One region of the Brachybacterium sp. P6-10-X1 genome, then DNA from elsewhere that is predicted to be linked to it. Evidence: riboswitches for the same ligand, from Rfam matches in the RefSeq annotation. Region 1 holds a riboswitch; each other region holds the start of a gene.
The links. Region 1 has a riboswitch for thiamine pyrophosphate ahead of BH708_RS15795 (TenA family protein). Riboswitches for the same ligand answer to the same signal wherever they lie in the genome.

Region 2: it holds a riboswitch for thiamine pyrophosphate, as region 1 does, so the genes downstream of both, thiM (hydroxyethylthiazole kinase) here and BH708_RS15795 (TenA family protein) in region 1, are expected to answer to the same signal.
Region 3: it holds a riboswitch for thiamine pyrophosphate, as region 1 does, so the genes downstream of both, BH708_RS00250 (ECF transporter S component) here and BH708_RS15795 (TenA family protein) in region 1, are expected to answer to the same signal.
Region 4: it holds a riboswitch for thiamine pyrophosphate, as region 1 does, so the genes downstream of both, BH708_RS08220 (YkoF family thiamine/hydroxymethylpyrimidine-binding protein) here and BH708_RS15795 (TenA family protein) in region 1, are expected to answer to the same signal.

The regions. Positions count from the first base shown of each region.
Region 1 covers NZ_CP017297.1:3,522,436-3,529,895, forward strand. The annotation lists gene BH708_RS15775 (sulfite exporter TauE/SafE family protein) at 1-702, shown strand, start outside; gene BH708_RS15780 (helix-turn-helix transcriptional regulator) at 687-1,091, opposite strand; gene BH708_RS15785 (NupC/NupG family nucleoside CNT transporter) at 1,260-2,618, shown strand; gene BH708_RS15790 (TenA family protein) at 2,630-3,292, opposite strand; gene BH708_RS15795 (TenA family protein) at 3,289-3,996, opposite strand; TPP riboswitch at 4,130-4,222, opposite strand; gene BH708_RS15800 (homocysteine S-methyltransferase family protein) at 4,279-5,325, opposite strand; gene BH708_RS15805 (Gfo/Idh/MocA family protein) at 5,455-6,591, opposite strand; gene BH708_RS15810 (sugar phosphate isomerase/epimerase) at 6,678-7,421, opposite strand.
Region 2 covers NZ_CP017297.1:1,933,609-1,941,068, forward strand. The annotation lists gene BH708_RS08870 (hypothetical protein) at 3-215, shown strand; gene thiD (bifunctional hydroxymethylpyrimidine kinase/phosphomethylpyrimidine kinase) at 347-1,393, opposite strand; gene thiE (thiamine phosphate synthase) at 1,386-2,111, opposite strand; gene thiM (hydroxyethylthiazole kinase) at 2,108-2,947, opposite strand; TPP riboswitch at 2,939-3,036, opposite strand; gene BH708_RS08890 (calcium:proton antiporter) at 3,473-4,729, shown strand; gene BH708_RS08895 (dienelactone hydrolase family protein) at 4,831-5,580, shown strand; gene BH708_RS08900 (glycine betaine/L-proline ABC transporter ATP-binding protein) at 6,062-7,351, shown strand; gene BH708_RS08905 (proline/glycine betaine ABC transporter permease) at 7,348-7,460, shown strand, end outside.
Region 3 covers NZ_CP017297.1:59,281-66,740, reverse strand. The annotation lists gene BH708_RS00270 (ADP-ribosylglycohydrolase family protein) at 1-785, opposite strand, end outside; gene BH708_RS00265 (hypothetical protein) at 858-1,745, shown strand; gene BH708_RS00260 (M13 family metallopeptidase) at 1,806-3,836, shown strand; gene BH708_RS00255 (hypothetical protein) at 3,833-4,405, shown strand; TPP riboswitch at 4,428-4,535, shown strand; gene BH708_RS00250 (ECF transporter S component) at 4,582-5,163, shown strand; gene BH708_RS00245 (ATP-binding cassette domain-containing protein) at 5,141-7,261, shown strand; gene BH708_RS00240 (ankyrin repeat domain-containing protein) at 7,309-7,460, shown strand, end outside.
Region 4 covers NZ_CP017297.1:1,794,075-1,801,534, reverse strand. The annotation lists gene BH708_RS08235 (helix-turn-helix domain-containing protein) at 1-973, shown strand, start outside; gene BH708_RS08230 (MBL fold metallo-hydrolase) at 1,257-1,982, shown strand; gene BH708_RS08225 (protein-L-isoaspartate O-methyltransferase) at 1,992-2,567, shown strand; TPP riboswitch at 2,662-2,771, shown strand; gene BH708_RS08220 (YkoF family thiamine/hydroxymethylpyrimidine-binding protein) at 2,811-3,536, shown strand; gene BH708_RS08215 (ECF transporter S component) at 3,533-4,168, shown strand; gene BH708_RS08210 (ATP-binding cassette domain-containing protein) at 4,158-6,695, shown strand; gene BH708_RS08205 (phosphoribosylaminoimidazolesuccinocarboxamide synthase) at 6,747-7,460, opposite strand, start outside.

The DNA of each region.
Region 1 (7,460 bases):
CTGCTGGCCGTGATCATCGGGGTGGGCGCCGGATTCCAGCGCCTGACCGGTATGGGATTCGCCCTGGTCGCCACGCCCTTCCTGGTGCTCACCCTGGGGCCGCTCGAGGGGGTGCTGGTGACGAACCTGTGCGGCATCGTCTCCGCCCTGCTGAACCTCGCCCTCGTCCACCGGGACGTCCAGTGGCGACGCCTGGCCCGCTTCACCCCGTTCTCGCTGGTGGGGATCGCCGGGGGAGCCGTCGTGCTGCTGGTGCTGCCCACCGACCCGCTGGCGATCCTGGTGGGAGTGCTGATCCTGCTCGCGATCGGGGTGACGGTGCTCTTCCGGTCCGGGGACGTGAGGGACTCGCTGCCGGTCAGCTCCGGGTTCGGCGCCGCCTCCGGGTTCATGAACGTCACCGCCGGGGTGGGCGGACCGGCGCTGGCCCTCTACGCCGTGGCCACCGGATGGAGCCACCGGCACTTCGCGGCCTCGGCGCAGGCGCACTTCGCCCTGATCAGCATCCTCTCGCTGGCCGCCAAGGGGTCCCTGCCCTCGATGCCCGGTGCCGGCTGGACGGTGACCATCCTGGCCATCCTGATCGGGATCGGGGTCGGGGAGCGGCTCGCCGGACGCTTCGCGGAGCGCACCCTGATGCGCCTGGTGATCATCCTGGCGACCGCCGGCGCGGTGATGACGATCGTTCAGGCGCTGGTGTGAGGACCGTGGTGATGGACGCCGGGAAGGTGGTCCGAGCCGAGCTCGTGCAGCAGGTCATGGGCGAAGCTGTCGGTCAGGTCGTAGCGCACCTCGCGCCCTGAGCGCTCCGCCCGCACCCATCCGGCATCGCGCAGCAGCGCCAGCGCGTGGGAGGTGGTCGAGTCGCTCGCTCCGATGGCGCGGGCGATGTCCGAGCTGCGCACGCCGGGGTGGGCATGGATGCAGAACAGGATCCGCAGGCGCCGCGGGTCCGACAGCAGCATCATCCGCTCGGCCAGCTGCTCGAAGCCGTCGACCGCGGCCAGCAGGGACCTGAGCTCGCCGACGAGCTGCTCGTCGGGGAGACCGTCGTCGTCGGCCCGCACGTGCACAGGATGGGCGGCGTCCATGGGGCCAACCTACCCGGCGTCGGCGGCGAACCGGTCGGGGACCGGCGCATCTGCTGGAGTCGGCGACCGGTGCCCACGGGCCTGTGGACCCTACCCGGGCGCGTGCCCTCTACACTGTCGCGGACGACCGCGCCCGTGTCCCCTATCTGTCTCTGCGAGGTGAGCGCGATGATCGACCTGCTCTGGGGGATCGGAGGGATGGCAGGCCTCCTGCTCATCGCCGTCGCCCTGTCCAGCAATCGCCGGGCGATCCGGCTGCGCACCGTGATCGGAGCCTTTGCGCTCCAGCTCGGGCTGGGGGTGATCGTCCTGTACTGGGGTCCCGGCCAATGGGCGCTGGGGAAGGTCTCGGCCGGGTTCCAGGCCGTCATCGACACCTCCGGCGAGGGCATCGCCTTCCTGTTCGGGCCGCTGCTGCCGGCCGAGGGCGAGGGAAGCATCTTCGCCCTCCAGGTGCTGCCGGTGATCGTCTTCTTCGCGTCGCTGACCGCGGTGCTCTACCACTGGAAGATCCTGCCGAAGATCGTCGAATGGCTCGGCGGCGGGCTCGGCAAGATCCTGGGCACCAGTTACGCCGAGTCGGTCAACACCGCAGCGAACATCTTCGTCGGCCAGACCGAGGCGCCGCTGGTCATCCGCCCATACATCAAGCGGCTCTCGCGATCGGGGCTGTTCGCGGTGATGGTCGGCGGCCTCTCGACCGTCGCCGGCTCCGTGCTGGTGGGCTACTCGCTGCTCGGCGCTCCGCTGGAATACCTCATCGCCGCCAGCTTCATGGCCGCGCCCGGCGCGCTGCTGATGGCGAAGATCCTGATGCCGGAGGACGATCCCGAGGCCGTCGCCCGCGAAGCCGCGTTGGTCGCGAGCAGCAGCCACCGGACGAAGAGGACGATGGCCGCCGGGAGCGCGGCCGGCGCCGGGACCGGGGCGGACGCCGGGACCGTCGTCGACGGCGAGGAGCGCGACGAGGACGACAGCTCCGACGACGAGGACGACCTCGAGGAGCTCTCCTACAGCAACGTCATCGATGCCGCCGCGGGCGGGGCGGCGGACGGCCTGAAGCTGGCGCTGAACGTGGGCGCCATGCTGCTGGCCTTCATCTCGCTCATCGCGCTGATCAATCTGCTGATCGGTGTGGTCGGCGGCTGGTTCGGCGCCGGGGACCTGACCTTCGAGCAGATCCTGGGGTGGCTGTTCGCCCCGGTCATGGCGATGATCGGCGTCCCCTGGGACGAGGCCGTGGCCTCCGGCAGCTTCGTCGGCCAGAAGATCGTGGTCAACGAGTTCGTGGCCTTCGCCGACTTCGGTCCGCAGATCGACTCCTTCAGCCCCAAGACCGCCGCGATCATCAGCTTCGCCCTGACCGGATTCGCGAACCTCTCCTCGCTGGGCATCCTGCTGGGCGGCCTCGGCGGCCTGGCCCCGGAGCGCCGCTCCGAGATCGCGCAGCTCGGGCTGAAGGCGATTCTCGGCGGCACCCTCGCCAATCTCATGAGCGCCACGATCGCCGGTGTCATGCTGGCGTGACCGTGGGGGAGTCAGCTCTCGTGGCTGTCCAGCGCCTGTTGCCAGAATGCGGTCTCCAGGCGGGTCGCTGTGCGGAAGATGTCCACGAGCTCCTGGAACCGTCGTGCCAAGAGCGGCCCGTCAGCCTGCGCATCGAGGTGCTCGCGCGCTGCCCGGGCCGCGCCCTGGAAGTCGGCCCCGGCGTACTCGCCGATCCAGTCGCGGTAGGGATGATCGCGCGCCCCGTGCAGGCGCGGGGCGAGCCGTGTGCCGATCTCCGCGTAGCCGATGGTGCACGGAGCCAGGGCCACCTCGAGGTCGAGCGGTCCGCCGGAGTTCCCGCAGTCCAGCACGTAGCGGGTGTAGGCCACGGTGGCCTGCTTCTCCGGCGCTGCCTCGAGGCTCTCGCGATCGATGCCCCAGGACTCCGTGAGCCGCACGTGCAGGGCGGTCTCGTCGAGGACCGCCCCGAGCGCGTCGGCCGAGCGCTGGATGTCTGCCAGGGTGCGCGACTTGTAGGCGGCCAGCGCGTTGGCGCGGGCGAACTGGACCAAGAAGAGGTAGTCCTGGACGAGGTAGTCCCGGAAGGCCTCCAGCGGCAGGGTGCCGTCCCCGAGCTGCTCGACGAACGGATGGAGCGTGTAGCGGCGCCACTCCGCGGTGACGTCGTTCTTCAACGCGTCGAACAGGGTCATCGGGCGCCTCCCGTCGAGGCGTCGGGAGCGGCCGACGCGGCGGGAGCACCGACCGCCCCGAGAGGCCGCGCGTAGGCTTGGTCGAAGAAGTCCAGCTCGAGCTGCACGGCGCGTTCGAAGCGTGCCCGCGCGGCGTCGGCGCGGCCGGGGCCGACGCGGTCCAGCTCGCCGCGCAGCAGGGAGACGAGCTCCACGAAGGCGGGGTTGTCGTGCAGAGCGATCCATTCGGCGTGCACGAAGCTCTCCGGCCGGGGGCGTGGCGCCGCCTGCGCCCAGTCGAGGTACAGCCACTCCGTCACCAGCAGCACGGCCAGGATCTCCGCGTAGTCCCGGCTCGCGGCCGCCTCGTCGAACAGAGCGAGGAACCCTGCGGTGGCCGGGGTGTCGGGGATCCGTGCGCGCTGCTGCTCCGTCACGCCGAGCGACTCGAAGGCCCGCAGGAAGAAGGTGTTCTCGTCCCCGGCGACCTCGCCGGCGAAGCGGGCGAGGCGAAGACGGGCGTCGAGGGTGTCGGCCGTGGCCACGGCCGCTCCCAGCAGGGCCAGGAAGCGGTCGAGGAAGCGATGGTCCTGGACCAGGTATCCCGCCATGACGTGGTCCGGGATCTCGCCGGTGTGCAGTTCGCGGACGAAGCGATGGCCGACGGCGCGGGACCAGGTGGGTTCGCTGCCCTCACGCAGGGCGCGGGTGAAGCTCGTGCTCAACAGAGTCTCCTCGGGGTGGGGTTCCCGGTGCGGCTCTCGCAGCCGGGACGACCGGGGCACGCCGAGGAGTCGCCCGCGGACCGAGCCGTCGACCCGGTGCGGTGCGGTGCGGAGCAGCGGCGTCCGATGCGATGACGCTCATCCATGACATCCCTCCGCGAGTGCGAACTCGTTCAGGTTCGGCGGGTGTGATCTCAGCCCCGGCGGGGCACCCCGTGTCGTCCAGCCACCATAGCCCGTCGGCCCGTCGGCCCGTCGGCGCGTCAGCCCGTCGGGCTTGCCTCAGGCGCGGTCGCCCAGGCCCACGATGTGCTCGGGCAGTCGCTCGTTGCTGCCGTACATGAAGTGGTTCTCCATGCGCTCGGAGAAGCGGCTCGCCTCGGTGGTCCGCCCCACGGCCTCGGCGACCTCCCGGATGTGGATGGGGGCGGCGCCGCAGCACACGCCCAGATAGTTCACGCCCAGGTCGAACGCCTCGCGGGCGAAGGCCCCGATCTCGTAGCGGTTCGTCAGCAGCGGATCCAGCGCGGTGGGGAACGTCCGCCCGTGCGGGGAGGGGACGGAGGCGCGGACGTCGGAGAGGTTGAAGAAGGTGGGCTCCTCGGCCGTGGTCCGGTACGGGATCGGCAGCGCCCCCACGTGGCAGGAGACCGCCTCGCGGATCTGCTGCAGCCACGGCAGCATCGTGGCCGGTCCGCGGAAGCAGTTCAGTCCCACCACGTCCGCCCCGCCCTGCTCGAGACGCCGGGCGGTCTCGACGATCCCCACCCCGTCGGCCATCTCCTGGAACGCCATCGGAGCGAGCGTCAGCACCACCGGCAGTCCGGAGGCCTTCGCGACCTCGAGCGCCGTCAGCGCCTCGCCGGCGTAGTAGAAGGTCTCGCCGATGATGAGGTCCGCGCCCTCCTCGACGGCCCAGCCGACCATCTCCTCGAACATGGACCGCACCTCGGCCTGGCGGGCCGGATCCTCCGGGTCCCAGATGTTCGAGTTCGAGATGTTGCCGGCCATCAGGTTGCCCGGCACCCGGTCGGCGACCTCTCGGGCGATCTGCAGCGCCGAGCGGTTCAGCGGCTCGAGCAGGTCCTCCTTGCCGATCACGCGCATCTTCTCGCGGTGGCCGTTGTAGGTGAACGCCTCGACGACGTCGGAGCCGGCGCGCTGGAAGTCGAGGTGCAGGGAGCGCAGGGCCTCGGGGAACTCGAGGGCGACCTCGGGGACGAACTCCCCGGCGGTGAGGTATCCGCGGCGCTCGAGCTCGAAGAGGAAGCCTTCGGCGCAGATCACGGGGCCGGCATCGAGGCGGTCGGTCAGGAGGTTCTGGGTCATGGTCGTCTGCTCTCGGTCGACGGGGGAGGCGGGACGATCGTGAGCGTAATCGCGGCGCCCGCAGGCGTCAGCGGTTGTGACCGAGCGTGAACGGGGCGCGAGCGGAGTGCCGCTCGCGCCCCAGGATCCTCAGATCGCCGCCGGCACGCTCTCCAGCGTCGCGGCGAAGGGGTCGAAGTCGGCCGGCATCGGCTCGACCTCGGCGAAGGTGGAGTCGATCTCGACGATCGACCCCTCCGCGATGGCGGTCTCGATGCCCACCATGATGTCCAGGACGTGCGCGGCGATCTCGCCCTGGGCGCGGTGGGGGACGCCGGCGCGGATCGCCCGCGCCATCTCCAGCACGCCCAGGCCGCGCCCGGTGGTGGCGCCGGTCGCGGGCACGTCCGTCGGAGCCTCCCCGCGGTACGCGGTCAGCGCCGAGTCGCCGTCGAAGACGTTGGGGTCCGGGAAGGCGAGGGTGGCCTCGGTGCCGTAGACCTCGACGAAGCCGGTGCGGGTGTGCGGGGAGTCGAAGCTCAGCAGCACCGTCGCGTTCTGGCCGGAGGCGAAGCGCAGCAGCGCCGAGACCTGCGTGGGCACCGTGACGTCGAAGACCTCGCCGGCCTTGGGGCCCGAGCCGATGGTGCGCTGCTCCTGGGCGCGCGAGCCGACGGCGCTGACCGAGACGACCGGGCCGAGGGCGAGCACCAGGGTCGTCGCGTAGTACGGGGCGATGTCGTACAGCGGGCCCGCGCCCTCCTGGAACAGGAAGGCGGGGTTGGGGTGCCAGGACTCGGGGCCGGGGGACTGGAACAGGGTCAGCGCGCTGGCGGGGGTGCCGATCGTGCCGTCGCGCAGGGTGCGCAGACCGGTCTGGATGCCGGCGCCGAGCACGGTGTCGGGGGCGCCGCCCACGCGCACGCCCGCGGCGTCGGCCGCCTCGAGCAGGGCCGTCGCGTCGGCCGGGGCGGTGGTGATCGGCTTCTCGGTCCACACGTGCTTGCCGGCGGCGACGATCTGCCGGGAGACCTCGGCGTGGGCGGTGGGGATCGTCAGGTTGATGACGATCTCGACCTCGGGATGGTCCAGCACGTCCTGCGTGGTGCCGGAGGCCGCGATGCCGTACTCCTCGGCGCGCTGCGCCGCGGCCTCGGGGAGCAGGTCGCCGATGATGTGCACGGTCACGTCCGGGAAGGAGGTGAGGTTCTCGAGGTACTGGCCGGAGATGGTGCCGGCGCCGATGATGCCGACGCCGACGGGGCCGGCCTGGGTCTGGGAGGTCATGCGGGGTCTCCTTCGTGGTGCGGGGGAGCGGTCCCGGGAGCGGGACGCGCGGTGGTCGGGCGGATCGTCGGGCCGCCCACGCCGGGTCAGGCGGCGACGGTGCTTCGCAGGTGGGTGAGCGAGGCGCCGATGCCCTCGAACATGTCCCCGGCGTAGTCGTCGAATTCGATCACGCCGTAGGCGGCGCCCGCAGCGGCGTCCAGGGTCGCGGCCAGCGGCATCGCCCCGGTGCCCAGCGGCAGCTGCGCGGCGGGGTCCTCGGAGAGGTCGCCGTCCTTGAGGTGGACCAGCTGCACGCGGTCACCGAGCGTGCTCAGCAGGGCCGGGACGTCGGCTCCTCCCACGGCGGCCCAGTAGGTGTCGATCTCGAGGACGACCTGTGGATCCAGCTCGGCGGCGAAGAGCTCGAGCGCGCTGCGACCCTCGAGCTGCGAGGCCAGCTCGACGTGGTGGTTGTGGTAGCCGACGCGGATGCCGGAGGAGGCGGCCGCCGCGGCGCGCTCGTTCAGCCGCGCCGCCAGGGCACGGACCTTTCCGGCGTCGGACCAGTCCTCGGCGTTCCAGGAGGGGTCGATGAGGTACTGCACGCCCACGGCGCGAGCGGCCTCGAGCACCGTCTCGAAGTCCGTGTCCTCACCGAGGAAGGACTGATGGGCGCTGGGGAAGGCGATCGGGAACTGCGCCCGGGCGGCGACCAGCTCGTCCCGGAACTCGACGAGGCGGTACGGCTCGGCGTGGTGGAAGCCGAGCTCGGCCAGGCGGGCCACGGTGCCCGGGAGATCGGCCGCGAGGGCGTCGCGGACGCTGTACAGCTGGACGGAGAACTGCATGGGTGTCCTTTCGGGGGGACCGGTGGGTCGGGATGCGAG
Region 2 (7,460 bases), 1.6 Mb from region 1:
CGATGAAGGTCACCGACACTCATGGCGCCGCGGCCGGCCACTTCGACTATCTCGAGGCCGAGACCGCGCCGCAGACCATTCCCGCCGACGTCCATGACTTCCCCGCAGCAAGCACCGAGCACCTGGTCGATCTGGTCGAGACGACCGGCTCCCGCCCGGCGGTCACCGGTCCCGTCCGCATCGGCGCGGAGCCTCTCGCCGCACGCAGCGCCTGAGACCCGCGCCCCGGGACCCTGCCATCGCGGCCCCGCGCCCGGGCACGGCCCTCGGCGCGGAACCCGGGCCGGAGTCGCCGTGCCCGGCGTCGTGACCGACGGCGCGCTCGTCGGCATGTCCGAGCGCGCGCTCAGTCCCGGTCCGGGCGACGGGCGATGGTCACCAGGTGATCGACCGGGCCGTGCCCGTCCTGCGGGGTGAAGGAGAGCTGCTGCTCGGCCCCGCCGCGCAGCGCACGCTGCAGGAAATCGCGGGCGGCCGCGATCGCCGCGAGGTCATCGCCCCGCCAGCGGGCCGGACCCCGCTCACCCGCCGAGCCCCGCACCGCGGCCGACCCCTGCTCGTCGGGCCCGCACAGCTCGTCCGCCGCATCCTGCGTGGTCGCGAGCCGCCTCAGCGATCCGGCGACGGGATTCCGCGCGACGGCGAGGCGGGCGTACTGGGCGGCGATCGCCGCGGAGAGGGTGCACCCGGTGCCATGCGTCGCTCGTGTGCGCACGCGCTCGCCCCGCAGCAGGTCGATGCCCCCGGGATGAGCGACCACATCGACGATCTCGTCGCCCGCGCGATGGCCGCCCTTGAGGACCACGACGTCGACGCCGACACCCCGCAGCTGCTCGGCCTGCTCGCACATGGCCTCGACATCGGTGGCTTCCGGGACTCCCAGCAGCCGTGCGGCCTCCGGCAGGTTGGGGGTGACCACATCCGCCAGCGGCAGCAGCCGCTCGCGCAGCAGATCCGTCGCGATATCGGGCAGCAGCACGTCTCCGCTGGTGGCGACCATGACGGGGTCGAGCACGAGGCGGCCGAGATCCTCCCTCCGGCTCTCGAGGGTCTCCGCCACGGCGGCGATCACCTCGGCGGAGGCGAGCATCCCGATCTTCGTCGCATCCAGCGGGATGTCGTCGAGCACACTGGTGATCTGCCGCGCGACGTCCCGCGGGGCGACCGGGATCACGGCCTGCACTCCGAGGGTGTTCTGCGCGGTCAGCGCCGTGATCGCCGAGGTGCCGTAGACGCCGAGAGCGGTGAAGGTCTTCAGATCGGCCTGGATGCCGGCGCCCCCACCGGAGTCGGAGCCGGCGATGGTCAGCGACGTGGGCGGTCGCATGACGGGGCGCTCCGGGGACGGGGACGATTCCTGGGGCGGGGCGGTCGCGCCGGGTGCGTCATCCACGACGGATCCCCTCCTCGAACGCGGCGAGCAGCTCGGCGGCCGCCCGCTCCGGGTCCGTCGCCGCGGCGATGCGCGAGACGACGCAGACGCCTTCGATGCCGGTGGCCGCCAGCTGCCCGGCCAGCACGGCATCGATCCCGCCGATGGCCACGGCGCGCGGAAGGTCTCGACCCTGCGCTCCAGCCGTCCGACGGGCCGCGGCCCACGGGGCGAGGCAGGCGGCCAGCCCCTCGAGGCCGAGCGGTGCGGCGGCGTCGGTCTTGGTGTCGGTGGCGCGGATCGGGCCGATGCCGAGCATGTCGGCCGACCCGTCGGCCAGCGCCTCCTCCACCTGGTCGGGAGTCCCGGCGGACACGCCGATCATGAGGTCCTCGCCGAGGATCTCGCGGGCACGGGAGGGCGGCACGTCGTCCTGGCCCACATGGAGGTGGCAGCGGGTCTGCTCGGCGACGGTGAGCCGGTCGTCGACCACCAGCGGGATCTGCGCCGCACGGGGCCCGAGCTCTGCCCGGAGCACCTCGCGACACTCGCGGACCAGCGCCACCAGGTCGGCATCGGTGGCGTTCTTGTCCCGCAGCTGGATCATGCCCGCCCCGCCGCGGACGGCTGCCAGCACCACAGCAGGCACGGCGTCGATCCCGCCGGACAGCTCCGAGTCGGTGACGTGGTAGAGACGCAGGTCGGTGGCGTGGGCTGCGCGCAAAGAGGGTCGCATCATGCCGTCGCTCCGGCCGGGCCCTCCTGGATCTGCACCAGGGTCACGACATCCTCGGGAGTGAGGGTGTCCAGGGCGTCGAGCCAGGCGACGGCGAAAGTTCCGACGCCGCGGGCCTCGCGGGCGGCGACGGTGCCGGCGGCGCCGAGCAGGGCGTGGGCGGCCAGCACCGCGTCGTGCGCGGTGAGGTCGCTGCCGCGGAGGGCGCCGAGCAACGCCGCGCAGACCGCGCCGAGGGAGCAGCCGGTCCCGATCACGCGGGGCATCAGGGCGTCCCCACTGGTGAGGACCGTGGAGCGGTCGGCGGAGAGGATCGCGTCGCGCTCCCCGGAGACGGCGATCACGGCGCCGCTGCGGCGGGCGAGATCACCGCCGGCGCGCAGGACGCCCTCGACGGAATCGGTGGCGTCGACGCCACGGCCGCCGGCGCTATCGCCCGCCAGGGCGGCGATCTCGGAGGCATTGCCGCGGATCGCGGTGGGTCCGAGGGCCAGCAGCTCGTGGGCGAGCGGGGTGCGCACGGGCAGGGAGCCGACGGCGACCGGGTCCAGCACCCACGGTGTGCCGGCCTCCGCGGCGGCGCGGGCCGTTGCGGGCATCGCCGCAGCCTGGTCCGGGGACACGGTCCCCACGTTGATCAGCACTCCGTCGGCCGCGCCGGCGAAGACGGGCGCCTCCTGGGGATGGTCGACCATCGCCGGGGCGGCGCGGACGGCCAGCAGGACGTCCGCGGTGATCTGCTGGACCACGGTGTTGGTGAGGCACTGGACGAGGGGGTCGCGTTCGCGCAGGACCTCGAGGGCGTGCCGGAGTCGGATGCCGGGCGTGCTGGCAGTCATGGGTGACGATCCCTTCGCAGGCGTTGACCAGGGCAGGTTCGACGGGTGTGCTCTCAGCCGTCACCTCGACGGCACCCCGTGTCACTGGTCGGCGACTCTAGCAGCAGCCCGATACCTGCCGACCCCCGGCACGGGACCGCCCGGTCGTCGACCGGTGTGCCGACCGGCGTGCCGCGTGGGGCCGAGCGGTTCCTGCCCGGGTGTCGACCGGATCCCGGCCCCTACCGGTCGGGCGCCACCCGTGAACACATGACGCTTCCTTGACCTTTTTTTGACTATTTGACAGGCTGTCCCGAGTGCCCGCACACCACGGGACCGAAGACGTCTGTCAGGGGACCTCGGCGCGGTCCGGTCACACGACCGGCCGCGCCGCGGTGACGGTCAGGTCGCTCACCAGCGCTTCCCCGCTCCGTCCCCGGTCGCTTACCGTGGGAGCCGCGCCGCCCTCGGACCGGTGGCGCCGTGGCCGGGACGACCCGGCCGACGGGACCCCGGCGAGGACGGCCTCGGAACAGGACGCCACCCATGCCGTCACCCGACCGCTCCTCCGCTCCCACCGGTCGCACCCTCATCGCCGCGATCCTCACCCGGGACGCGCTCTCCCGCCTCGTGCTCGGCTGGGCCTCCGTCGCCGCCCTCACCGCGCTCGCCCCGGATCCGGGGACGTCCTCCGGCACGGTCCTGCTCCTGCTGCTGGCCGCGATCGTGGCGGTCATCATCGTCGCCGCGGGCGGCGTCGTGCAGCAGGCCGAGGCTCTCGCGCGCCGGCTCGGCGACCCCTACGGCACCCTCGTGCTGACGCTGTCCATCGTGGTGATCGAGGTGGTGCTGATCGCCGCCGTGATGCTCGGGCCCGGCGAGCACACCACCATCGCCCGGGACTCCGTGATGGCGGTCTCGATGATCATCCTGAACCTGGCGCTCGGGATCTGCGTGCTGGTGGCCGGCATCCGCCACGGCGACCTGCGGGCGAACCGCGTGGGTGCCTCGACCTACCTGGTGCTGCTCGTCGCCCTCGGCGGTCTCGTCTTCGCCCTGCCGGCGCTGATCGGCCGCGGCGGATCGTTCACCACGGTCCAGGCTGTCGTGGTGGTCGTGGTGGTCGTGACGCTGTACGGGTTCTTCCTGTGGCGGCAGGCCGGGGCACAGGCCGGGGATTTCCAGGAGATCGAGGTGCCCGTCGGCACCGCATCGCCGCGCACCACCGCGTCGCCGGCCCGCCGCGGCACAGCCTCGCCGGCCCGCCGCGGCACAGCCTCGTCGGCCCCGGCCGGCGCCGAGCCCTCCGCCTCGGACGCCGCCGGGATCACGCAGGTGCTCGCGACCCATCGCGCCGAGCTGCTGTCCCGGACGGCCGTGCTGGTCGCCACCGTGCTGCCGATCGTGCTGCTCTCCCATCACATGGCGTCCCTGCTGGACGAGGGCCTCGCGCGGCTCGGGGCTCCCGCAGCGCTCGGCGGGGTGCTCATCGCGATGATCGTGTTCACCCCGGAGACGATCACCGCGGTCCGGGCGGCGCTGGGCGGGGAGATCCAGCGGGTGGTGAACCTGTGCCATGGCGCCCTGGTCTCGACCTACGCCCTGACGATCCCCACCGTGCTGGTGATCTCGCTGCTCACAGGTCAGCAGGTGGTCTTCGCCGAGTCCGGTGCGAACCTGCTGCTGCTCGGGGCGACCTTCGCGGTCTCGGCGATCTCGGTCGCCGCCGAACGCGTCACCGCCGTGCACGGCGCCGTCCACCTCCTGCTGTTCGTGCTCTACGCGCTCGCACTGTTCGCCTGACCCCTTCCTCCCCGCGCGGGAGCGAGAACCGGGCGACCGCCGCACGTCGCCGAGGATCGGCCGACGCCGCGCGACGGGAAGCACCCGGCTACGCTCGAGGGATGAGTGCGACGACGTCTCAGATCCCCACCGATGCCGGTGACCTGCCCGGGCTGCTCTGGCTCCCCGAGAACCTCGAGCAGCCGGTGCCCGGCCTCGTGGTGCTGCAGGAGATCTTCGGACTGTCCCCGTACATGCAGCAGCGCTGCGCGGATCTCGCGGCCCTCGGGTATGCGGTCCTCGCCCCGCAGCTGTTCGCGCGCCTTGACCCACCGGTCGTGGGCGTGGAGGACGGGGACGACGCCGAGGCCTGGCTCGCCGAGGGCATGGCCCTGGCCGAGCGCCTGCCGTGGGAGCGCGCCGAGGCCGACGCCCTCGCCTCCCTCAACGCGCTGCGGGCGCAGGGCGCCGTCGAGACCGAACGGGTCGGCGTGATCGGCTTCTGCTACGGGGGCGGCCTGGCCTTCGCGGCCACCGCTGCTGCGACGCTCGAGGGTCGCGCCCCCTCGGTGCTGGTGAGCTACTACGGCTCCGCGCTGCCCTCCCTGCTGGAGCAGGCGGCCCATGTGAGGGTGCCGAGCCTGCACCACATCGGCACCGCCGACGACTTCATCCCCCTCGGGACGGCCCAGCAGATCCGCGAGGCGGTCACCGCCGGCGGCACCCGGGACCAGGTGCGCTTCGAGCTCCACGAGGGCGCCGGCCACGCCTTCGACAACCCGCATCCCTTCGTGCATCACGCGCCCGCGTCCGAGGAGGCCTGGCAGCAGACGGTCGGCTTCCTCGCCGAGACCCTGCCGACGCGGCCCTGACCCGACGCTCCCGATCCCCGCCCCGCCCCACGCGCCATCGACCCGGCCCGCCGCCGACCCACCCCGGTCGGCCGGCCGCGAACGCCCGGCCCCATCGGGCCCCACCCCTCGACGACGCGGAAGCCCCTCGTCGACGACGTGCGCCAGGTCATCCCCGACCGCCCTGCGTGCCGCGGACATGCGCACGTGATCGAATAGTTATCTCCAGATTGTCGGACAGTCCGGACATCCGATCGGTGGTGCGAGCCCTGCGCTCGTCATCCCAGGCCATACGGCTTTCCAGAACGTCTCCGCTCTGCTATCACCCCCTCCCGGGCAACCCCCGTCAGGGGACAAAAGCCCTGTTCCTGGGCACGAACCATTTGCCGAGGCCCTGGGGAAGGGCGATCATGAGGTTCGGACCGGTGTCCTGCACGTCGGGGGAACAGGCAGAGAGGAGTCGGTCCGCACCTGCCGAACGTCCACCGACGAAGGAGCCCACGTGCCACCAGTCATCACCGCCGACGGCCTGTACAAGGTCTTCGGCCGACGGCCCGCCCGCGGAGTGGAAGCACTCCGGCAAGGCCGGGACCGCGCCGAACTGCGCGAGGAAGGCCTCACCGCTGCGGTGATCGATGCGAGTTTCAGCGTCGAGCCCGGTGAGAACTTCGTCGTCATGGGGCTGTCCGGATCCGGCAAGTCCACGCTGATCCGCATGGTCAACGGTCTGCTGCCCGCCAGCGCCGGCGAGCTGCGCATCGGCGACGAGGTGCTCTCGGCCATGTCCCCGGCGAAGGTGCGCCAGGTGCGTCGCGCCCGCATCTCCATGGTCTTCCAGCATTTCGCCCTGCTCCCTCATCGCACCGTCGGCGAGAACGCCGCCTACGGGCTCGAGGTCAGCGGCGTGAACCGGGCGGAGCGCCAGAAGAAGGCCGCCGACGCCCTCGAGATGGTCGGCCTGAAGGGCTGGGGCGGATATCGCCCGGACAACCTCTCCGGCGGCATGAAGCAGCGCGTGGGCCTGGCCCGCGCCCTGGCCGCCGGCACCGACATCATGCTCATGGACGAGGCCTTCTCCGCCCTGGATCCGCTGATCCGTCGCGACATGCAGGATCAGTTGATCGACCTCCAGCAGAAGCTGGAGAAGACGGTCCTGTTCATCACGCACGACCTCAACGAGGCCATGCGCATCGGCGATCGGATCGCCATGATGCGCGATGGACGGATCGAACAGATCGGCACCTCCGACGAGATCCTCAACGAGCCCGCCAACGACTACGTGGCCCGCTTCATCCAGGACGTCGACCGCTCCCGCGTGATGACCGCGGCGAACATCCTCGAGCGGCCCAGCGAGACGCTCGGCGAGGATCACGGCCCGCGCACCGCCCATCGCATGCTGCGCGAGACCCAGAACTCCTGGCTGGTCGCCCTGCACCGTGACCGCACCCCGCGCGGCGTCCTGTGGGAGGAGGACGTCGCCGAGGCGGTCAGCAGGGGACAGCAGCAGCTGCCCTGGCGGCCGGGACGCGAGATGCCTGTGGTCGCCCACGACACGCCGATCGCCGAGCTGTTCGCGCCCTCCGCCCAGTACGTCAATCCCCTGGTCGTCGTCGACGACGACGGAAAGTTCCTCGGCGTGATCCCGCGCGTGACGCTCCTGACCGCCGCTGGGACGGGGCACGAGGACGACGACGGCGCCGTCGATCTCGTCGGAGCACCGCCCGCGACGACGCCGGCCGGGACCGATGCCCCCGAAGACCTGACCCACGAGACCTTCGGAGGTGACCGATGAACCCGGACGAGGGCCTCTTCCCCCGTATCCCGATCGGCGATTGGGCCGAGAGCGGCATCGACTGGCTGAAGGAGAACGTCGCCTGGCTGTTCGACGCCTTCACCTGGTT
Region 3 (7,460 bases), 920 kb from region 1:
GCGGCCCAGGCGGCCTGGAAGGCGCCGACCACCCAGCCGTTGCGGCGGAACTGCGCAGGAGTCGCGGTCTCGGCCTCCACGATCCGCTCGGTCCACAGCTCGCGGCGGTCCTCGGACAACCGCGACAGCCCGCAGCGCACGTCGATCTCGCCCGTGAGGATCGCGTGGCGCACGGCGAAGCCCCACAGCAGGCAGGCCTCGGTGGTGTCGGGGTGCACATGTGTCAGACGGCACACCACCTCTATGCCCTCGGCCGCGTCGTCGTCCGAGGACAGCAGGTACGGCAGCACGGCGGCGTGGGTGCGCATGAGCGATCCGTTGCCGGCGTTGGCCGGGAGCTCCTCGTGCGCGGCGAGCGCCGCCGCCCGGAAGTCGGCCGCACGCGGGGCGTAGTGGCCGCTGTCGCGAGCGGACTCCGCGGCGCGGCGGATCACCTGCGAGGTGAGCGTGCCGATGTCCGGGGTGCCCAGCGACCACGAGTACCACTCGCGGGCGATCTGGTCCTGCGCGGACTCCATCCGCAGGTCATGACGGTCGGGCGTGGAGATCGCGGCCTCCAGCACCACGATCGCCATGGCGGTGTCGTCCGTCCACTCCCCGACCTGCCAGCCGAGCACCCCGCCACCGATCATGTCGATGTCCTCGGAGTCGACCACCGGGGCCTGGAACTCGTAGGGGGCGCCGAGCGCATCACCGGTCGCGGCCGCGACCACCGATCCCGCCGCGCGCCGTCGCTGCTCAGGGGTCAGCCCGGTGTCCGTCGTCATCGCCGCGTGTGTGCTCACGTGATCATCGTTCCACACCCGCTTCCGCGCTCCCTGATCCCAGTACCCTGGAGGGGACATCGAAGGAGCCCCATGACCGAGATCCCCGGCAGGTCCACGGACCAGCCTGCCGACGTCCGCACCGACGTCCCCGCGGGCGCCGCGCCCGAGAACGACCCCCAGGGCGGAGACCCGCACGACCACAGCGACCCGCACGGACACGGGGACCCGCACGACCACAGCGACCACGAACATCCGCCGACCGGGGCGGACCTGGTCCAGGACCTGGTCAAGGGTCTGTCGATCCTCGCACTCCTCCTGCCCGTGCTGGGCGTGGTCCTGCTGCTGGCGATCCTGCCGCTGGCTCCCACCAGCCCCGCCGCGCTGCTGCTGGGCATCGGTCTGGGCGCCGCGCATCTCGCCGCCCTCGTGGTGACCAGCATGTTCGTCGCCCGGACCCGGAAGCAGCTGGCGGTGAACCCGGGGCTGCTCGCCGTGCGCAGCATCCTGGAAGAGGTGCTGCGCGTCGCCGCCGTGCTGCTGGCGCTGCTGCTGTGGCCCGCCGACATCCGCGCCGAGCTCGGCGTGTGGGTCGGAGCCGGGGCCGCCCTGGTGTGGCTGGCCCTGGCGACCGCGCAGACCGTCTCCACCCGGCGCCGCATCGCCCGACCCTCGGAGTGGTCCCAGGACGCCGTGGCCACCCTGCTGTCCGAACGGGTCGGGGCCCGCGGGGCCGTGCTGATGCGCCTGCTGGACGTCGTGGGCACCGTCACCTTCCACATCGGCGCGACCGTGCTGGTGATCCTCTCCCCGGTGCTCGTGATCGGCACCGCGGTGTTGTCGATCGGCTCCGGCCTGTCCACGCTGGTGCTGCAGCGCCGCGCGCCCGCGGAGCGCTCGCGCACCCCCTGGGCCTACGCCCCGCTGGGGATCGGCCTGCTCACCCTGGCCCTCGCCTCGCTCGGGCTGGTCGGGCTCTGAGCCGCCGGCCCCGATGACCCGCGTGACCCACCCCACCCCACGACCCCGCAGGAGCCGATGATGACCACTGCCCCCACCGCCCTCTCGTCCACCAGCCACTCCGGCCTCTCGCTGGGCGAGGTCGACCTCGCCGTCCGCCTCCAGGACGACCTCTTCGGCCACGTCAACGGCCGCTGGCTCGCCGCCCACGAGATCCCGGCGGACCGGTCGAGCGACGGAGCGTTCCACCAGCTGCGCGACCTCTCCGAGGAGCGGGTCCGGGAGATCATCGAGGAGGCCGCCGAGGAGGTCGACGCCGCGGACCCCGCCGTCGCCCCCACCACGGATCACGGTCGCGTGGGCGCTCTGTACCGCATGTTCATGGACACCGAGGCGATCGAGAGCGCCGGCATCGCCCCGCTCGAGGACCTCCTGGCCACCGTGAGCGCGAGCGCGGACCTCCCGGCGATCACCCGCACCATGGCCGCCCCCGACTCCGGGACCAGCGCGCTGCTGGCCTACGTCTGGACCGACGACCACGACTCCTCCAGCTACCAGGTCAAGCTCCACCAGGGTGGGCTCGGCCTGCCCGATGAGTCCTACTACCGCGAAGAGCACTACGCCGAGATCCGCGAGGCCTACGTGGCCCACCTCGCGAACCTCGCGCGCATCGCCCGCCTGCCGGGCCGGGACGGTCTGCTCGCCGGCGGAGCCGAGGAGCTCGCCGGCGCGGTGATGGACTTCGAGAGCCGCCTGGCCGCCTGCCATGTCGACGTCGTCCGCCTGCGCGACCGCGAGAAGTCCTACAACCCGATGGACGACGCCCAGCGCCGCGAGCTCGCGCCGGCTTTCTGCTGGGATGCCTACTTCGAGGGCTCCGGGGCGCCCGCCGCGGCCGTCGAGGTGGTCTCGATCGGCCAGCCGGAGTTCGTCTCCGCCGCCGCCGAGCTGCTGGCCGGCCAGGACTTGGCCGTGCTGCGGACCTGGCTCGCACTGCACACCGTCGGCGCCTACGCCCCGTACCTGGGCGCGGCCCTGGTCGAGGAGGACTTCGCCTTCTCCGGCAAGGTGCTCTCCGGCGCCGAGGAGCTGCGCGAGCGCTGGAAGCGCGCCGTCGCCTTCGTCGAGGGCGCCGTGGGCTTCGCCGTCGGCCGCGAGTACGTCACCCGCCACTTCCCGCCCTCCCACAAGGAGCGCATGACCACCCTGGTCGACGCGCTGATGGACGCCTACCGCGACTCGATCACCACGCTGGAGTGGATGACCCCGGCCACCCGCTCGACGGCGCTGGCCAAGCTCGAGAAGTTCACCGCGAAGATCGGCTATCCCGAGCACTGGCGCACCTACGACGGCCTCGAGATCGTCCCCGGCGACCTGGTCGCCACGGTGCGCGCCTCCCGCCGCTTCGACGCCGACTTCGAATACGCGAAGGTGGGCGGCCCGATCGACGAGACCGAATGGCACATGACCCCGCAGACGGTCAACGCCTACTACAACCCCGGCGCCAACGAGATCGTCTTCCCCGCCGCCATCCTCCAGCCGCCGTTCTTCGACGCGGAGGCCGAGGACGCCGTGAACTTCGGCGGCATCGGCGCGGTCATCGGCCACGAGGTCGGCCACGGCTTCGACGACCAGGGCTCCAAGTACGACGGGGACGGGAACCTCGTCTCCTGGTGGACCGACGAGGACCGCGAGGCCTTCGACGCCCGCGCCGCCGCCCTCATCGCCCAGTACTCCGAGCTCTCCCCGCGCGAGCTCGATGACGTCCACCGCGTCAACGGCGCCCTCACCATCGGCGAGAACATCGGTGACCTCGGCGGGCTCTCGATCGCACTGAAGGCCTACCGCGGCAGCCGGACGCCGGACGACGCCGACGCGGTCCTGGACGGCTTCACCGGGCTGCAGCGGGTGTTCCTGTCCTGGGCGACGGTGTGGCGCGGCAAGAACCGCCCCCAGGAGGCGATCCGCCGCCTCGCCGTGGACCCGCACGCCCCGATGGAGTTCCGCTGCAACACCGTGGTCTCGAACCTCGAGGAGTTCCACCAGGCCTTCGACGTGCACGCGGGCGACGGGATGTATCTCGCCCCCGAGGACCGGGTGGCGATCTGGTGAGCGGCAGACCGGACGCTCCCTTCTACGTCGGCACCACCCGGCCCTCCGGGGTCGGGTGGACCCGCATCGGCCTCACCGCGCTGGCGGGCGTGATCGTCACCCTCCTGATGGCCTCTCGCAGCTCCCTGCTGGCCGCCGTGGTGATCGCCGGCCTGTTCGCGCTGCTGACGCTGTGGACCTGGATGGGCCAGCACTGCCGCTTCCTCGTCGACGAGCGCGGCGTGACCGTGAGCCTCGGCGGTTTCCTGCCGCGGCCCAGCTGGCCGCTGGAGGACTTCCGCACCGTGCAGTACCGCACCCTGGCGGCGAACACGGTCGGCGTGACCCTCGGCGGCTACGGCTGGCGCCGGGGGAAGGCGACCTCCTCCACCCGCCCCGAGCTGGCTCCCGTCGGCGACCGGAAGATCTTCACCACCGGGCAGACGCAGCAGCCGCACCGGATGATGGTCACCCGCGCCGGCACCATGGTCGAGATCATCGGCCGCTCCGGCACGAACTACCTGCTGTCCCCCGAGGACGTCGACGCCACGGCCGAGGCGATCGACCAGGCGATCCGCTCCCGGCGCTGACGGGATAGACTGGCCCACGGTCATCCGCTGACAGGGGAGCACCACCACGGTGCTGAGAGTGCGCGATCCGGCGCAGACCCTCGAACCTGATCCGGCTCACACCGGCGTAGGGAGTCGGGATTTCCGCGAGGCGCCGACGGCGTCCCGCGCCCCTTCCGCTCGTGGAAGGAGAAGTGATGACACGCTTTCGCACCGTCGATCTCTTGGTCACCGTGCTGATCGGGGCGGCCTTCGGCGTCGCGTTCCTGGGCTACGGGCAGCTGTACACCCTGATCGGCCCGCTGACGGCGACGTTCAAACCCGCCGAGGGCCTGCTCGCCGGGATCTGGTTCCTGCCCGCCGTGCTGGCGGCCCTGATCGTCCGCAAGCCGGGCGCCGCCCTGCTCGCCGAGATGATCGCCGCGGTCGTCTCGATGCTGCTGGGCAGCCAGTGGGGCTGGGGCACCGCGGTCTCCGGGCTGATGCAGGGCGGAGGGGTCGAGCTGGCGTTCGCGCTGGCCCGCTACCGCCGCTTCACCCTGCCTGTCGCGGTCCTCGGCGGCATGCTCTCCGCCCTGCTGGAATGGGGCTGGGAGAAGATCGCCTACTACCCCGAGATGAGCTGGGCGTACTCGGTGACGATGCTGGGGTTCTTCCTGCTCTCCGGGGCCGTGCTGGCCGGCGGTCTGGGCTGGGCCGCCTCCCGCGCCCTGGCGGCGACCGGCGCCGTGGACTCGCTGCCGGCGGGACGTGAGCATGTCCGCGCCACCGAAGCCTGAGATGGCCGGGGAGCTCACGCTCTCCGGCCTCACGTGGCGGCCCCACACCCGCGCCGAGCCGACGATCGCCGGGCTGGATCTGGTGATCCCAGCCGGTCAGCGGGTGCTGCTGGCCGGGGCCAGCGGCAGCGGGAAATCGACCGTGCTGCGCGCCCTGGCCGGCCTGCTCGATCCGGAGACCGGCGAGGGGACGGGAGCGCCGGGGGCGCCCGATCGACCCGGAGCGCACGGCCTGCTGCTGCAGAATCCCGCAGACGCCCTCGTCGCCGCATCGATCCGGCGGGACGTCGCCTTCGGCCCCGAGAACGCGGCCCTGCCCCGCCCTGCGATCCGGCAGCGGGTCGCGGCCGCCCTCCCGGCGGCGCGCGTGGACCTGGATCCCGAGCGGGCACCGCTCGAGACCAGCGGCGGCCAGCAGCAGCGCATCGCCCTGGCGGGGGCGCTCGCGCTGGGGCCGGAGGTGCTGCTGCTGGACGAACCGACGAGCCTGCTCGATGCGGAGACCGCCGAGCAGGTGCGCTCGGCGATCCTCGCCACCGCCGAGGACCGCACCCTGGTGCTCGCCGAGCACAGGATCGAGCCGTGGCTCCCCCATGCCGACCGGCTCGTCGTGCTGGGACCGCAGGCCCGCATCCTGCTGGACGTCGACGCGGCCACCGCCCTGTCCGAGCACCGCGACGCCCTGGTGGCGGCGGGGATCCTGGAGGACGGGAACGGCGCATCGGCACGGGCCCGGCGCTGCCCGTCGGACGGCGACGGGCGGTCCGTCCGAGCCCACGCGGGGACCGTCGCGGCGCTGCACCGCGTCCTGGTCCCCGAGCGAGGGCTCACCCGCCCCGTCGATCTCACGGTCCGTGCGGGTCGGCTGGGCGTCCTGACCGGCCCGAGCGGGGCGGGCAAGACCACCCTGCTGCGGGTGCTGACCGCGGCGGCCCCTCCGGCCCACGGCAGCGTGCGGCGTCCTGACCTCTCGCGCATCGCGACCGTGCCGCAGGACCCCGAGCACTCCTTCGTCGCCGCCACGGTGCGCGAGGAGCTGCTCGCCTCCCCCTGGGCCGATGACGAGGAGCTGGCCGATCAGCTGCTGGAGCGCGCCGGGCTCGTGCCCCTCGCCCGCGCCAACCCCCACCGTCTCTCCGGCGGCGAGCAGCGGCGCGTCGCGATCGTCGCGGCCCTGGCCCAGAAGCCCGAGCTGCTGGTGCTCGACGAGCCCACTGTCGGCCTCGATGCCCGCCGGGGCGAGGCCGTCCTGGGACTGCTCGAGGACGCTGCCTCGCGCGGCTGCGCGGTCCTCGCCGCCTCCCACGATCCGGCGCTCATCGCCCGGGCCACGGACCGGTTCGACCTGGCGGCGCCTCCCCCGGACGCGGCGGCCCGTCCCCGCCCCCGCCGCCGGATCCCGGCCGACGCGCTGAACCCGCTGACCCTGTGCCTTATCGGGATCCTTGCGGCGATCGGCTCCTTCGCCGTCCAGACCTGGCAGGGCGGGCTGCTCGCGCTGGTGCCGCTGGTGTTGCTCGGGCCGCTCGCCGTCCGCTCGGTGCGCGGCGGTCTGCTGCGCCTGGTGCCGATCGTGCTGTCGGCCGCCTCGCTCGCCTGGACCACCGCGCTGCTGGGCGAGGCGCCGTCGCTGTCGGCGGCGGCCTGGCTGCTGGGGCTGAAGGAGGCCGCCCGGATCACCGTCTTCGTCGCCCCTGGTGTGCTGGCCCTGGGCAGCGTGGCCCCGACGCCGCTCGGCGATGCCCTGGGCGGCCGGCTGCACCTGCCCGCGCGGCCGGTCACCGCCGGCGTCCTCGCCCTGGTGCGGGTGGGCCACCTGGGCCGGCAGTGGGAGATCATCACGGCCGCCCGGATCCAGCGCGGCCTGGGTTCGGCCCGCTCGCCGCGGCTGCTGGCGAGCGCGACCCTGGCTCTCCTGGTGGACACGCTGCGCGGCGCCGAGCAGCAGGCCCTGGCCATGGACGCCCGCGGCTTCGCCGGCGCCACCGGCCGCACCTGGGCCGAGCCCAGCGAGCTGGGGCGGGCCGACGTGCTCGGAGTGCTGATCGGGCTCCTGCTGCTGGTCTGGCCCGCCGTGGCGTCAGCGATCGTCGGGTGAGCCTTACCACGGGTGCGCCGCGGCCGGGGGCGTCGTAGCCTGGAGCGGTGAACGAGGACACCCAGCCCCAGCCCACCGCCGCCGAGGACGAGGCCGTGATCGCGCTGGCGACCACGATGCTCGAGGCGGCCCGCAGCGGCGATGCCGACGCCCTGCTGTCGCTCGTCGACCAGGGCGCCCCCGTGAACCTGCGCGACGG
Region 4 (7,460 bases), 1.7 Mb from region 1:
GGGCGAGTTCCTCCGCCGCGCACGCGCCAGCCGCGAACCCGAGCAGACCGGGCTGCTGCCTGACGGACGGATCCGGCGCGTGCCCGGCTTGCGCCGGGAAGAGGTCGCCCTGCTGGCCGGGGTCTCCACCGACTACTACACGCGCCTCGAGCAGGGCAGAAAGCTCACGCCGTCGACCCAGGTCGTCGACGCGCTGATCCGCGCGCTCGATCTCGACGAGGCGGGCGAGGTCTACCTTCACGCCCTCCTCGATGCCGCCAGCGCTCCCGCCACCCGCACGCGCCCTATGGTGCAGCGCGCGCGGTCGGGGCTCCACCAATTGCTGGACTCCTTCACGACGCAGCCAGCGCTGATCCTGGGGCGACGCACGGACGTCCTCGCCTCCAACACCCTTGCTCGAGCCCTGTTCGCGGACTTCGATTCGATGCCCGCCTCTCATCGCAACTACGCCCGCTGGATGTTTCTGGACGAGGGTGCTCGGAGCCTGTTCATCGACTGGGAGGATCAAGCTCGCAACGCAGTCGAAGCACTGCGTCTGGACTCCGCCTCGGCGTCCGACGACCGGGGCCTGCACGAACTCGTCGGAGAGCTGTCCATCGCGAGCCCCGAGTTCCGGCGCTGGTGGTCCGCACACCGCGTGCATCAGCGCACCCATGGCGTCAAACGACTCGACCATCCCGTGATCGGCGAGGTCTCGTTGCAGTTCGAGAGTCTGTCTCTCCCTGGCGACGCCTCGCAGGTGCTGTACATCTACACGACCGAGCCGGGCAGCGATTCGCAAGCGGCGCTCGCCCTGCTCGCGAGCTGGATCCAGAAAGCCCCGTCGAAGGCGTGTGCACACCGGAAGACAAGTCCCGGTCAACGCACACTCACGACAGCCGTCCAGCTGTCGCTCCGGGGTATACCCCAGCGGCGCACCCAGTCCTCGACGTCGCCACGGTCCAGAGCAGGGTCCTCGCCGGGCATGTCGTGACGGATCTGTCTGCCGTGCAGCGCTGACCACCTCGACGTGACGTCCGGAGGACCGGTTCCCCGGTCGACCGGGCGCCGGTGGCACGAGATGCGATCGCTGCTGTGCGTGAATCAGCCGGAGAATACTTCTCCCTCGAACGATGCCGGTCCTCGGCCCCTTCGCACTGATGCCTGCGTCCGCTGATGCCTGCGTCCGCCGATGCCTGCGTGCCCCGAGCCCTCGCGTCCCGAGGCGAAGCGCGTTAGGTTCGACGTGTCCGAGTCCACCGATGCCGGAGGCAGCGATGAAGATCCGTCACCTCGTCCATTCCTGCCTGCTCGTCGAGACCGCCGGGAGACGACTCCTGGTCGATCCGGGCGGCTTCAGCGGGCAGGCCGTGCGGGCGCTGGGCCTGGGGATCCTCGGCGGCCTCGACGCCGTCGCGATCACCCACCAGCATCCCGACCACCTCGACCGCGCCCTGTTGGCCGAGGCGCTCGCCGCGAGTCCTCGGGCGATCGTGATCGCCGAGCCGGAGACCGCGACGCAGCTGGCCGAGCCGGCCGAGGACGCCCCGGCCATCGGCAGTGAGCGTCTGCTCCCGCTGAGCGCCGGGGTCGCCCACGAGTTCCCGCCGGTCGGCGAGGACCCGGCCCTGAGGATCAGGGCCGTCGGCGGCCAGCACGCGATCATCCATCCCGACATCCCCCGGGTGGGCAACACGGGCCTGGTGCTCACCGCCGGGGACGGCCCACGGCTCGGCATCACCGGGGACTCCCTCGAGCCGGTCCCCGAGTTCCACGGGATCGACGTGCTCGCCTTCGCGGTCGTCGCGCCGTGGTCGAAGATGTCCGAGACCATCGACTTCCTGCGCAGCGTCCGCCCTGTCCTCGCCCTGCCCGTGCACGAGGCGATCGCCAGCGACGTCGGCCGACCGATCTTCCTGCGCCAGTCCACGAACCTCGCCCCCGGGAGCACCGAGGTGCGCGACTGGCCGGCCGACGGCGTCGTCGAGATCCCCGCAGGCTGACGGATCGTCATGGGACGCGACGACGCCGTGGAACTCGCCTTCCGGGCGGTGCAGCGGGCCCGGTTCCTGCCCGAGGACCAGCGCGATCGGGCGGACCAGGACGCTCCGCTCCCCATCGGCCACGGCCAGACGAACTCGCAGCCCTTCACCGTCGGAGCCATGCTCCGGTTGCTCGACGTCCCGCCCGGCGCCAGGGTTCTCGACCTCGGATCCGGCTCGGGGTGGACGACGGCGCTGCTCGCGCACCTCGTCGGACCCGACGGGAGGGTGATCGGCGTGGAGCGCCAGGAGGCGCTCATCGAACCGTCGCGACAGGCCCTCCTCGCCGACGACACCGCGGGCGTGGCGGAGATCCGGCTCGCCCGCCCGGGTGTGCTGGGCGCCCCAGAGGACGGCCCCTACAACCGGATCCTGGTCTCCGCCGAGGCGCGGCAGCTCCCGGACGACCTGGTCGAGCAGCTGGCCGACGGCGGGGTGATGGTGATCCCGGTGGGCCCCACGATGCGCCGCGTCGAACGCCGAGGGGACGAGCTGCGGGACACCGAGCACGGAGCGTTCCGCTTCGTCCCCCTGGTGGAGGACTGACGAGAGCTGACGAGGACTGACGGGGCGCCGGCGGCTTCCCGGTCGCAGCGGCGGCGGACGGTCTGTGCGGCGCGCTCCGGCCGGCGGTTACAGTGGCCGTGTGCACGGGAGCCCGGTGAGCCGGGCTGAGAGGGAGTACTCCGACTCCGACCGTAGAACCTGATCCGGATCATGCCGGCGCAGGGAGTCTCCGCAGGGCGAGAGCCGCTGTGCGTCCGTGCCGCGTCGTGAAAGGCACGGATCGTGACCACCGCTGCTGCTGCTGCATCGTCCGCTTCCCCCGCGTCCTCCGCCGCCCCGGGTGAGGGGTCGGCTTCGTCCGTCTCCGCGGACCCCGCCGAGTCCCCGCTGGGCTTCGGGGTCGGTGCCCGGGTCACTGCCGGCGTCATGGCCGACGACTACGCCCGGATCCTCGGCGAGACGCTCTCCGGTCTCGACGAGAGCTCGCTGGTGCGCGAGACCGGCGACGTCTCCACCTACGTCGGAGGTCACGAGGCGGACCTCCTGCGCTGGCTGATCGACCTCGGCGAGGGCCTCGCCCGCACCGAGCACCACGCCACGCTGACCGTGCACCTGTCGCGCGGCTGCCCTGGCGAGGTCGTCTGCGAGCTGCCCGGCGGCGCCGGACCACGACGTGCCGAGGTCCCGCCCCCGCGCCGGACCGGACGCTTCGCCACCGCCGAGTGGGCGCTGTACCCCTTGGCCGACCAGGACACCGGGGACGGCACCGCCCCCGATCACATGCGAGACATCTACGCGGCGATCGACCATGCCCGGGAGCTGGGCACCTTCCGCGGCTCCGAGCACTTCGTGACCCGTCTCGAGGGCGACCTCGGGGACGTCCTCGCGACCGCGCTCGCCGGTTGGGTGCTCGTGGGACGCGGCGTCCAGCACGTGACCAGCCATCTCACGCTCAGTCTCAACAGCCCGTCGCACGAGGTGCGCGATCTCGGTCCGGGGACGCGATGAGCGCCCCCGCCCGTGCACGGATGGACCTGCGCGAGATCGTGCTGATGGTGGTGCTCGGCATCACCTTCGGCTTCCTGTACTGGGTGTTCGTCCAGGCCTGGAACGGTCTGGCGATCGCCATGGGTCCCGCCGGCGACCTCGCCCAGCACGTCCTGGCCGGGTCCTGGCTGCTGGTGGGGCCCGTCGCGGTCGCGATCATCCGTCGGCCCTTCAGCGGCGTGATCGCCGAGGTCCTCGCGGCCGTGGTCGAGGTGGTGTTCCTCGGCAGTCCCGTCGGCCCGCTGCTGCTGGTGTCCGCGGCGCTCCAGGGCATCGGCAGCGAGCTGCCCTTCGCGCTGACCCGGTATCGCCGGTTCGGATGGGGCACCTTCGCCGTCTCCGGGGTGCTCGGCGCCGGTCTCGTCTTCTTCTGGACCGCGCTGCGCATGGGCTGGTACGGGCAGGACATCCTCGCCCTGCGTCTGGGTATGCAGGTCCTCTCCGGCCTCGTGCTCGGCGGCCTGCTCGCCAAGGTCCTGGTCGATGCCCTCGTGCGCACCGGGGTGCTCGACAACTTCGCGATCGGCGCCGCGCGCAGGAGCACCGGTTCGCAGGGGTCCGAGGACGCCGCCCCCGCTCGCCGTGTCCACTGAGGCGCCGTCGGCGTGCGGCGGCGCACCGCACGTCGACCGCGCCCCTGCGGTCTGCGCGGATCACGGCGCGGCCAGCGCCCACGAGAGGTCGGAGGACGGGGACGGGGGCCGGCCGCTGGTCCGGGCGGAGGACGTCGAGGTCATCCTCCCCTCGGGGGACGGCGTCGGGCCCTGGACCGGCACCATCCGGGCGGGCGAACAGATCCTCCTGCTCGGGCCCTCCGGCGCGGGGAAGTCCACCTTCCTGCTGGCGCTGGCCGGCGCCGTGCCGTCCCATGTGCGCGCACGCCTCCGCGGACGGCTGCGGATCGACGGGCGGGACCCGACGGCCGACGGGGTCGTCGCCCTGTCGGACGTCGTCGGATATCTCGGGCAGGACCCGGCCGACGGTGTGTGCCTGCCGGACGTCGCCGACGAGATCGCGCTGCCGCTGGAGAACCGGTGCGTGCCCCGGGCACGGATCGGGACGCAGGTGGCCTCCGCGCTGCGCCATGTCGCGGCGGGGCACCTGCAGCCCCGGCGGACGCGCGATCTGTCCGGCGGCGAGCTGCAGCGCGTGGCTCTCGCGGCGGCGACCGTCGCCGGCCCGAAGCTGCTGCTGCTCGACGAACCCACTGCGATGCTCGATGCCGACGGTGTGGCGGCGGTGCGGGAGAGCCTGGGATCGGTGGTCGCCGACGCCGGGGTGGCGACGGTGCTCGTGGAGCACCGGCTCGACGAGTGGGCGGGGGATCGAGGGGTCGCGGCGCTGCCGGCACGCACCATCGCCCTGGACCGCTCCGGGCACGTGCTGGCCGACGGCCCGACGGCAGGCGTCCTCGCCGAGCACGGCCGCAGGCTGCGGGAGGAGGGGTGCTGGCTGCCGTGGGACCTCGACCAGGAGCTCGCGCGGGAGGACCGCGGCTCCGACGATGATGGTGCCCGGGCGGAGCCCGAGGCCGGAGCCGAAGCCGGGACCGGGATCGCGACCGGGTCCGATGCGAGGATCGAACCGGGATTCCCGGGCCTCTCGGGCCCGAGCGCCGTCCCGCGACCGCTCGCGCTGCGGGCCCGCAGTCTCACGCTCGGGCACGGCGACACGACCGTGCTCTCCGGCATCGATCTCGACCTGGCCGCCGGCGATCTCGTCGCGGTCGTCGGACGGAACGGGGCGGGGAAGTCGACGCTGCTCGGTGCGCTCGCCCGCCTCGATCAGCCGCGGACAGGCACGGTCGTCGGGTCGGCTGCCGGGCTCGTCTTCCAACGACCCGAATCGCAGTTCGTCGGGACGACGGTGCGCGACGAGCTCGCCGACACGGGGGCGAGCCCGGAGCGGATCGAGGAGATGCTGGCCCGGCTGCGGCTCGCGGACTGGAGCGGGTCGAGCCCGTTCCGTCTCTCGGGAGGACAGCAGCGGCGCCTGTCGCTCGCGGCGATGCTGCTGCGTGACCGACCCGTCCTGCTGGCCGACGAGCCCGGGTTCGGCCTCGACCATGCCGCCCACCGCACGGTCATGGGCATGCTCAGGTCGGCGGCTGACGAAGGACGTGCGGTGGTGATGACCACCCATGATCTGCGGGCCGTGTCCGCCGCGGACGCGGTGGTGGTGATCGTCGACGGCACGGTGCTGCCACCGCTGGCCCCCGCCGCGCTGATCGCGGACCGTGCGCTGATGACCGCGGCCGGGCTGGTTCCCAGCGGCGGAGAGGGCGCAGGTCCCGTGGCCCGCGCAGCTGCCGTGACCGGGTCCCGCGGCGGGACCGTCGCCGGGGCCGGCGCCGGGGCCGGCGCCGAGCCGGTCGAGCCTGCTCCGGCGGTCCCGCTCGCGCACCGGAACCCGACGGTGCTGCTGGGGCTGCTCACGGCGGTCAGCGGACTGTGCCTGTTCCTCACCGACCCTGCGCCGCTCGCCGTGCTCTACCTCCTGCTCACCATCGCGGTGATGGTGGGCACGCGCATGGGGCCGCGCCGTCTGCTGCGCGGACAGCTGCCCTTCGCGGTCTTCGCTGCCGGGGTGTTCACCGTCAACGTGCTGAGCAGACCCGGCCGCGAACCGTGGCCGGATCTGCCCGTCCGCGTCACCGAGGAGGGGCTGGTGCTGGGTGCGGCCCTCGCCCTGCGCGCTCTGGTGATCGGGCTCGGTGCGCTCGGCGTCGCCCGCGCGACCGATCCCCGCCGCACCATGGTGAGCCTGCAGCAGCACGCTCGCCTGCCCGCCCGGTACGCCCTCGCGCTTCTCGCCGGTCGTCGTCTGCTCGATGATCTCCCGGAACGGTGGAGCGTCCTCACCCGGGCACACCGGGTGCGGCTGCCGCTGCGAGCTGACGGCTCGGTGCCGCCGCTCGGACCGCGCCGTCTGCTCGGTTGCGCGTTCGGCCTGCTGGTGGACGTGATCCGTGCGGCCGAGCGGATCGCTCTGGCCCTGGAATCCCGAGGGCTCGACGACGGTCCACGGACCGTCTGGAGGCCCGTGCCGTTGACCTGGGTCGATACCGTGCTCGTCGTCGCCGTGGCCGGCGTGGTCACCGGCGTGCTGATCGTGGTCTGAGACGAGCGCGAGGGGAGGGCGGGAGGAGCTTCTGCCGCGCCTCCGGTCGGATCAGAACCGTTCGCCGGTGAGGCGCTCGTAGGCCTCGACGTAGCGGTCGCGGGTCTGCTCGACCACCTCGGCGGGCAGCGCCGGTGGTGGGGTGTCGGTGCCCTTGTGCCAGCCGGAGGCGCGGGAGGTCAGCCAGTCGCGCACGAACTGCTTGTCCAGGCTGGGTTGGGTGCGGCCCTCGACGTAGGAGTCCGCGGACCAGAATCGGCTCGAGTCGGGGGTGAGCACCTCGTCGCCGAGCATCAGGGTGCCGTCGGTGCGCGAGCGGCCGAACTCGAACTTGGTGTCGGCCAGCAGGATGCCGCGCTCGGCGGCGATGCTCCGGGCCCTCTCGTACGCCGCGAGCGTGAGGTGCTCGAGCTCGTCGGCGAGCTCACGGCCCACCAGATCCCGGGCCTGGGCGACGGTGATGTTCTGATCGTGCTCCCCGGCCTCGGCCTTGGTGGACGGGGTGAAGATCGCCGGATCCAGGCGGGAGGCGTCGACCAGGCCGCCGGGCAGCACGTGCCCGCCGACGGAGCCCCCGGCCCGGTAGTCGGCCAGCCCCGACCCGGTGAGGTAGCCGCGGGCGACGCATTCCAGCGGCACCATGTCCAGGCCGTGGCAGCGCAGCGCGCGACCGGCGACGTCCGCGGGCACGTCGGTCGCGGAGATCACGTGGCTGGGGACGAGGTCGGACAGCTGGTCGAACCAGAAGCGGCTGATGGCCGTGAG